2 regions of the Parafrankia irregularis genome follow, and region 2 is predicted to be linked to the other one. Evidence: riboswitches for the same ligand, from Rfam matches in the RefSeq annotation. Region 2 holds a riboswitch; the other holds the start of a gene.

Region 1 (4,209 bases), on a different contig from region 2:
CCTGAGGAGATTCATGTCCGGCTATCCTTCGTCGCCCGCCACCTATGGCCTGCGCGAGTCGGCGACCTTCGACCGCGCCACCATCGCCGGCATTCAGCGGGCCGCGGGCAGCGGCGTCTACGACATTCGCGGCTGGGGGGCGAAGCGGGCCCTGCCGCATTTCGACGACCTGCTGTTCCTGGGCGCGTCGATGTCCCGCTACCCGCTGGAGGGCTACCGCGAGCGGTGCGGCACCGATGTGATCCTCGGGGACCGCAACGCGAAGTACCCGCTGCACCTCGACATTCCGGTGACGATCGCCGGGATGAGCTTCGGGGCTCTCTCCGCGCAGGCGAAGGAGGCGCTCGGCCGCGGCGCGAGCGAGGTCGGGACGTCCACCACCACCGGCGACGGCGGGATGACCCCCGAGGAGCGAGACCAGTCGAAGCACCTCGTCTACCAGTACCTGCCGTCGCGCTACGGAATGAACCCGACCGACCTGCGCAAGGCCGACGCCATCGAGGTGGTGCTCGGGCAGGGCGCGAAGCCCGGCGGCGGCGGCATGCTGCTCGGCCAGAAGATCTCCGATCGGGTCGCCGCCATGCGTACCCTGCCGCCCGGTATCGACCAGCGCTCCGCCTGCCGGCACCCGGACTGGACCGGCCCCGACGACCTCGCCATCAAGATCCTCGAACTGCGTGAGATCACCGACTGGGAGAAGCCGATCTACGTCAAGATCGGCGCGAGCCGCACCTACTACGACGTGAAGCTCGCGGTCGCCGCCGGCGCGGACGTCGTCGTCCTCGACGGCATGCAGGGCGGCACCGCCGCCACCCAGGACGTCTTCATCGAGCACGTCGGCATCCCGACGCTGGCCGCGCTGCCGCAGGCGGTGCAGGCGCTGGACGAGCTCGGCCTGCACCGCAGGGTCCAGCTGATCGTCTCCGGTGGCATCCGTACCGGGGCGGACGTCGCGAAGGCGATGGCGCTCGGCGCCGACGCCGTCGCCATCGGCACGGCGGCGCTGATCGCGCTCGGTGACAACCATCCACGGTACGCGGCCGAGTACGAGCGGCTCGGCTCGGCGGCCGGCTACTACGACGACTTCCAGGACGGCCGTGACCCGGCCGGCATCACCACCCAGGATCCGGAGCTCGCGGCCCGGCTCGATCCGGTCGAGGGCGGCCGGCGACTCGCGAACTACCTGCGGGTGCTGACCATGGAGGCGCAGACGCTGGCCCGTGCCTGCGGCAAGGCCCACCTGCGCAATCTGGAGCCCGAGGACCTCGTCGCGCTGACGGTCGAAGCCGCGGCGATGGCCCGGGTGCCGCTCGCCGGGACCACCTGGATCCCCGGCGCCGACCGGTGAACGGGGAGACGCGCTGAGCGGCGAGCCGCCCGGGCAGCTGGACGGGCAGCCGAGCAGGCAGCCACTCGGGCGGCCGGACGGTCAGCTGAGCAGGCTGCCGGACGGATCGGGCAAAGAGGGCGCCATCGCTAGTGTTTCGGGTGTGGGGGAGGAGAACGCGTCCCGGCAGGGGCGGCTGGAGCGTGCCATCGCGGGCAACGTCCGGCGCCTGCGCCATGACCGTGGGCTGACCCTGGCCGAGCTCGCGGCGCGCAGCGGTGTGTCCAGCGCGATGATTTCGAAGGTGGAGAACGCGTCGATCTCCTGCAGCCTGACCACGCTCGACCGGCTCGCCGAGACGCTCGACGTGCCGGTGACGTCCCTGTTCCGCGGTGCTGACGCCGCCCGGGAGGCGGTCTTCACCCGCGCCGGCACCGGGCCGCGGATCACCCAGCGGGGGACCAGGGTGGGCCACGAGTACACCCTGCTCGGAGCACTGCGCGGCCCGCACAAGCGGATGGAGGCCCACATCGTCACGCTGACCGAGCGCAGCGAGGAGTTCCCGCTCTTCCAACACCCGGGCACCGAACTGCTCTACATGCTCGAAGGGGAGATGATCTACGGCCACGGCGATGCCAGCTACGTCATGCGCCCCGGCGACGCGCTGCAGCTTGACGGCGAGGGCGCGCACGGGCCGCGGGAGCTGGTCCAGCTGCCTATCCGGTTCCTGTCGGTCGTGGCCTACGGCGAGGTCGGCGCCGGCCAGCCCTGATCCGGCCTTTGCCGGCCTCCGTCGCCGTCCGGCCGATCACCCCCGCCGTCGTCCCGCCGCGCGGTCGAAAACGGTCGACTTCATGATGTGTCGGAATTCGGTTCAGGAAGATTCTTCGTCGCCGCGGCCGGAATTTCGGTCGCGGGCACGAACGCGTCGCGCACCTTGCGTGGCGGTCGGGTCGACCGATAGTGCCGAATCGCTGACCCTGGCCGAATGACGCCGGGAGGAAACGGTGAATATGCGGCCGAGGGGACGCGATGCCGGTGGAATTCAAGGCCGCAGTGCCGGATGTGGCGCTCGTCACAAAGGCTTTGAAATGGTTTGCGGTTCGTGTGTAACGTCTTGGCCGTGCTTCCGACCTGGGGAGCGCGCATCGGGTGGCACGCCGAACCCTGCCACACCCGGTGATTAACAGAACCGCAGGCAGGGGCGGGGGACCCAGGTTCCCGGACGTCGAATGAGCCTTCTCTTCGGACGTCCTCAGGGGTGAAGCCACCGGGCGCGATCTGAACGCGCCGGTCGGCCGGGCGATTCCCTAGCCCGAACCCGACAGCTAACTTCGCAGGCGTGGGGGAAGGACACAACTTTGTCCGCTATGGTTTCGGCTGCCCGCAAGAACCGTCGTTCCATCCGTCGGGGCCGCGCTCTGCTCGTCGCACCGGTGCTTGCCGCGACGATCGGTGGTGGTATCGCGATGTCCCAGCCGGCGAGCGCCGCTGCCCGGCCGGACGCACACCGCTTCCTGAGCGCGGTTGTTCCCTGCGAGTCGGGCGGTAACCCCCGCGCGGTGAACTCGATCGGCGCGGGTGGCCTGTTCCAGTTCATGCCCGGCACCTGGCACGCCGTCGGCGGCCAGGGCCTGCCGCAGAACGCCAGTGCCGCCGAGCAGTGGAAGCGTGCCCACATCCTGTACGCCCAGCAGGGCACCAGCCCCTGGTATGCCTCGAAGAGCTGTTGGGGCGGCAAGATCTGATCCACAGTATGCGGCAATCAATGCGCCCGCAACGTTCTCGTGACGTTGCGGGCGCATTGATTTTGCCTGGCATTCTGGTGGTTATTGGTAGTGAAATATCGATTCTAACCGATCTTCATTGGGTCCGCTGACAGTCATTTGACAGCGGGCTGACAGCAGTCTGATAGCTTCGCTGTCCTTCCGTCCCGATAGAGCACGTATGTTGCGTGTGCCTGCCGCGCGGGAGGCATCCGGTGGTTGTGCCGGTGCTGGCATGCGTGGGGGTGGGCGAGACGTGGCTGTTCGCGATCTGTTTCGACTGGGTGGTCGGGCGCCGGGCGAGATCGGGGGCGGCCCGGCCGCGGGCCAGCTGTCGCCCTCGGTGCCTGGGAGTCAACCGCGACCGCTCCCGCTGAAGCGCCACGGGCTTCTTCTGGCGGTGATCGCGTTCACCGTGTCGTCCTGCTCGGGTGACGGCGACACGACCGGGAGGCCCGAGACCGCGGTCACCTCGGGAACGGCCTCGTCGGCGCCGAACACGCTGGGTCTGTGGCCCGAGGACTACGTGCTGACCGAGGGTGAGGCGACGACATACTTCACCGGCGTTCCCGCCGGGACCAATACCGCCGGTGACCAGCCCGCGAAACGGTACACCCCTGAGTTCGCGGACTGCCTCGGCCTGTCGGCGACCGACCTCGACTACGAGCCTGAGGCAACCGCTGTCGGCGAGACCTTCGTGAGTGAGGACGGGGACTCGTTCATCTCGTCCTACGCCGAGATAGTGACCGAGAAGCAGGCCGCTGGCGTCCGCGCGATGTGGGCCAGTCCCCGGTTCGCGGACTGCACGGGCAGGGAGACCCGGGCCCGAATCGACGAGTCCGGCGCCGACGGCGACGGGGTCGAATATCAGGTGGCCGGGGTCCAGCGTCCCTCGGCGCCGACCGGAGCCGCTGGGTACCTGCGTGTGACGTTGCAGGTGCGAGAGCAGGATTTCACCTACGAGATGGCGGTGGACACCCTCGTCTTCATCGTCGATCACGTCGCGGTGACCGTCACGTACACGAACTACGAGACGGCCCCGCCGATGGATCGGCTGCAGCTGATCGCTGACCAGATCTCCGGGAAGCTTGCCCGGCAGCAGCCGCGCAGCATCGC
Region 2 (4,209 bases):
ATCCGACACCGACCATCGCAGCACGGACAATCCACCGGGACGGGTCTTCCGTCCGCGCCGGTGCGAAGCCGCGCGCCGAACCGCCGCACCGAACTGCCGCAACGGGCCGGCGGACCGACCGACGAAAGCCTTACCGCCGAGCGGCGGGCCGATCTCTTTCCCTGTCGGGAAGAGCAGCATCGAGTGGGTCACCCGACAGCTGCGGGCCGCCGTGGCGCGGGGCCGCGGCTGCCGGGCACAGCAATGCCGAGAGATCCGGGCGAACCGCTCTGGCTGTTTACCGCGCGGCCGTCGGCCAAACTGATCAGCCTTGCCCGACACACGCCGCAAGCATCTGGGGCAGAAGAAAACGTGGCCCTGTGAGCCCGTCGCGGATCGCGCCGGGGATTTCTGACGATCGCTGCAGGTTCGCCGGTGGGATCCGGCGGTTGCCGCTGGTGGTGACAGTTCGGGGGGCGATCTCCTCGGCCACGGGGCTGACCGCGAGCGCGGCCGTAGCTGCCGGGCAGGACCTGAGGATTGTGGTCGCGAGAACAGCCGCAATCCTCGGCTCTTCGAACCGCGGCTTCGAGCTGCCACCGCGCCCGCCACCACCGCCGGACAGGACCTGAAGATTATGGTCGCGAGAACAGCCGCAATTTTCGGCTCTTCGAACCGCGGCTTCGAGCTGCCGCCGTGGCCGCCACTGCCGCCGGGCGAGACCTGAGGGCTGTGGTCGCCAGGGCGCGGGTGGCAAAAATCCCGAGAAGCGGTGGATCCGGGCGAGCGACTTCTACTGGGCAGCCCGGGCTCGCCCGCCAACGGCGATCCCGGCCAGGTCCACCCGATTAACCGACCTTGATCGACGTTGTTGCGCGACAGGATCCTATTCTTAGAAAACCGTCCAAAACCGGATCACATACTTGCTCCACACGGCGCCATCCGGATCCACCGACACACCCACACGGATCAGCTGCACACTGATGATGAGGATGACCGGGCATCAGCCACGATCGCGACTCCGGCCATCGCGCCCCGCATCCCGCCCGTGCTACGAGGCCACGACGGCCGTCGTGATCGATCACAGACCACAAGTCACGTCACTTATTGTGACGATCATCGGATGGCATCCAGTGGCCAGAACGGCGCGAGTCACTGGCCCGCCGCTTCGCTCCGTCACATCCGAAACCCTCCGTTGTCGACACGGAGATCTCCGATCGCTGGATCACACGGCAACCGGTGATGATCCATCCAGTCGGGTGCATCCGTTGGTCGACACCCGTCTGGTGGCCTCGACACACGCCGTCGTCCGTTGACTATGTGCCGGATCCTGCCGACCACACGCCTCAAATCCCGTGCGTCGACTAACGTAACCAACCGTGTCGGAACTTCGGCGATGGTCGAGAACGGGGCGATGGTGCGCCTCCAGGCTGCCTTCCGCCCAGATCACGACGCCCCTCCAGCAGGCCCGCACCGCAGGCCGCGGCTGGAGTCAGCCATGACGCACCCCCAGCCGAGGCGGCACGAGCTCTCACTCCTGCCCGGCCGCGGCGATCTGATGGCTGAGCTCGCCAGCCGCCTGGAGGCTCTGGACGCGCTGCTCAGTCGGCTGGAGGACGCGGAGCGCCAGGCCGCGGACGCCGGCGAGCACATCATTCGCACCAGGCAGTGGCAGGAGGACACGGTCCGGACGCTCCAGGAGGAGCGAGCCCGGATGCGTCAACGCCAGCAGGCTCTGGACGATCTCGCCGAGCACGCCCGCGCGGCCGTCGAGGCCATGCAGAGCAGCTACCGCACGCTTCCGCCCGAGGTGACACAGCTCGCGATCGAGCTGCAGGTGCTCCACAACTCCGGGTTCCTGAGCCGCCGGAGCGGTCGTCCGCGCTGAGCCGGCCGTCCGCGCCGAGTAACCGCTTCCCTGGGCAGGCCCATCCACTCTGAGCCGCCGTCCACGCGGAGCCGGCCCATCCACGCGGAGCCGCCGTCCGTGCCGAGCCGCACCCCTCCATGGCCGTGCTTCACGGCCCGCTCCGGCGTCTGTTGCGGGTCGTCAGTTCGGAACTTCTCGTCACCTAAAGTGTTTGTCCGTGATCCTCGTGTGGCCGTCCAAAAACGTGACGTGAAGCTCAGCACCCCCTCTGACCTGGGCAGATGCGCTCCCGCAAGGGGCACTTCTTTGCACACTCGGTGTAGTTGGGGGGGACTAGTGTTTACCCACACCATCCGTGTGGACTAGTCTCGCTTGCGACGTCACGACAACACCGGGCCGAACGCCGAATCCTGCCCGCGGCCCCGGTGTCCCCTCCGAGTCGTCACCTCGGGCAGGAGCGGGGGACCCACCTCCACCGACCGGCACCAAGTAGTGGTGCGGGTCTAGGGGTGAAGTCCATCGCACGAAGGTCGCGCGACGGACCGGGCAGCCCAGCCCGAACCCGACAGCTCACCTCGCAGGCGTACGGGAAGGAACGCAACGTTGTCTGCGCAAAGCGTGCAGCTTGATACCGAGAGACGCCGGCAGCAGGAAGGCCGCGGCCGCCACCGGGCACCGTCAGCCCCCACGGCGTCGAGTCGAGCAAGAGCCAGGGCCCGAGCTGTGGCCGCCGTCACCACCGGGACTGTGGCAGTCTCCGGGGTCGCGCTCGCCGGATGTGCTCCGGACACCAACGCGGACGCTGCGTTTGATGAGGCGTCGAACACCGCCCCGATGACCCTCGCGACGCAGATCGGCTCGCGACTGGCCGTCGACGGGGCCATCCAGGTTGCGTCCGTGGCCGGCAGTGGGTCCACCACCGTGCTCGACGCCACCACCGACATCTCCGCGCCGACCCTCTCCTCGAAGGTCGATGTGGGCCTGCGGGTGACCAACCCCGAGGTCACCGTCAACGCGAACGAGCCGGTCAACATCGGTTTCTCGCTCTACGACGAGCAGACCAAGGCCCCGCTGGCCGACCAGCTCATCAAGGTCCAGGTCAAGCTGCCCACCGGGTGGGCGACCTTCCTGCACCTCACCACGGACGACCGGGGCCAGGCCTCCTACACGGCCCGAGTCCTGACGACCACCAACGTCACGGCGATCTTCGACGGGACGGACTCGCTGCAGTCCGCCCACTCCGAGAACGACGCCACCCTGACGGTTCGTCCCCCCGTGCCGGCGCAGGCCTCCCGTCAGGCCGTCCGCTCGGCCGTCGAGGTCGAGACGCCCGTCGTCAGCGTCAACGTCGGGGCGAACACGATCGGCGAGAAGGCCGTCTACCTGGCATCGCTCCAGGCCGGCAAGCCGTACATCTACGGCGCGGAAGGCCCGAACTCGTTCGACTGCTCCGGGCTCGTGCAGTACGTCTACAAGCAGCTCGGCAAGAGCGTGCCCCGCACGACGGACCAGCAGTACGCGGCGACCACGCACATCTCCCAGTACAACAAGGCCCCCGGCGACCTGATCTTCTTCGGCACCCCGGGCAACATCTACCACGTCGGTATCTACGCCGGCGACGGCAAGATGTGGGTCGCCCCGCACAGCGGCGATGTCGTCAAGCTGCAGACGATCTACACCACCTCGTACATGGTCGGCCGCGTCGCCTGAGCACCGTGAGTACCGGCCGGCCCGCCTTGCTTTGCCGGCTGGCTCCGGGCTCCCCTCTGTTCATCTGATAAGCCGCACGCACTGACGGGGCAGCACGGATCGCCCTGTCCTCGGAACGAGCCGCCGCGCGATCTCCCCCTCCGGTCGCGCCCGGCTCCCGCCGCCGGGTCGGCGTTGGTCGGGATTGACTCCGGCCCGGCGGTCACCAGATCCGATGTGTGGTCCCCTGCACCGGACCGCAGCCTCACCTTCCGCAGACCCGCGAGCACGCCCCGTTGCCCGCACTGCCAGGAAGTGCCTGACGCCACGCGACTCGCGCTCGCCGCGTGACCGTCTCGACACTTCCGGCACCTAGGCCGTTGCGACATCATTCTACTTCGGCATAAGCGGTGTAGATGCGGCGCAAACCGTCCAGAATGCGACCATCGGGCATCAACGCCCGCCACACAAACAAAACAGAACCACACGCACCACCCACCCGGATCCGCAGATCGTAGATCCTTCCGGTGGGATGGACGTCAGATCCCCCCCATCTGACGTCCATCCGGCCGGAAGGCCTCGGACTCCGCTGGTCGCCGTTCCGATCCCCCCCCCATTGGACCGGCGGCCAGCGGACCCTCCGCCACCCGGCCTCCTTGTGGCCTGTCGAC

What was found. A riboswitch is a leader RNA that binds a small molecule or an ion and turns the genes downstream of it on or off. The one in region 2 is predicted to bind cyclic di-AMP.
Region 1: another riboswitch for cyclic di-AMP. It lies ahead of AWX74_RS35015 (transglycosylase family protein); the one in region 2 lies ahead of AWX74_RS33155 (C40 family peptidase).

The regions. Positions count from the first base shown of each region.
Region 1 covers NZ_FAOZ01000042.1:5,150-9,358, reverse strand. The annotation lists gene AWX74_RS35025 (FMN-binding glutamate synthase family protein) at 14-1,348, shown strand; gene AWX74_RS35020 (helix-turn-helix domain-containing protein) at 1,491-2,099, shown strand; cyclic di-AMP (ydaO/yuaA leader) riboswitch at 2,508-2,685, shown strand; gene AWX74_RS35015 (transglycosylase family protein) at 2,698-3,075, shown strand; gene AWX74_RS35010 (hypothetical protein) at 3,350-4,209, shown strand, end outside.
Region 2 covers NZ_FAOZ01000036.1:23,974-28,182, reverse strand. The annotation lists gene AWX74_RS33160 (hypothetical protein) at 1,478-1,867, shown strand; cyclic di-AMP (ydaO/yuaA leader) riboswitch at 2,272-2,448, shown strand; gene AWX74_RS33155 (C40 family peptidase) at 2,573-3,559, shown strand.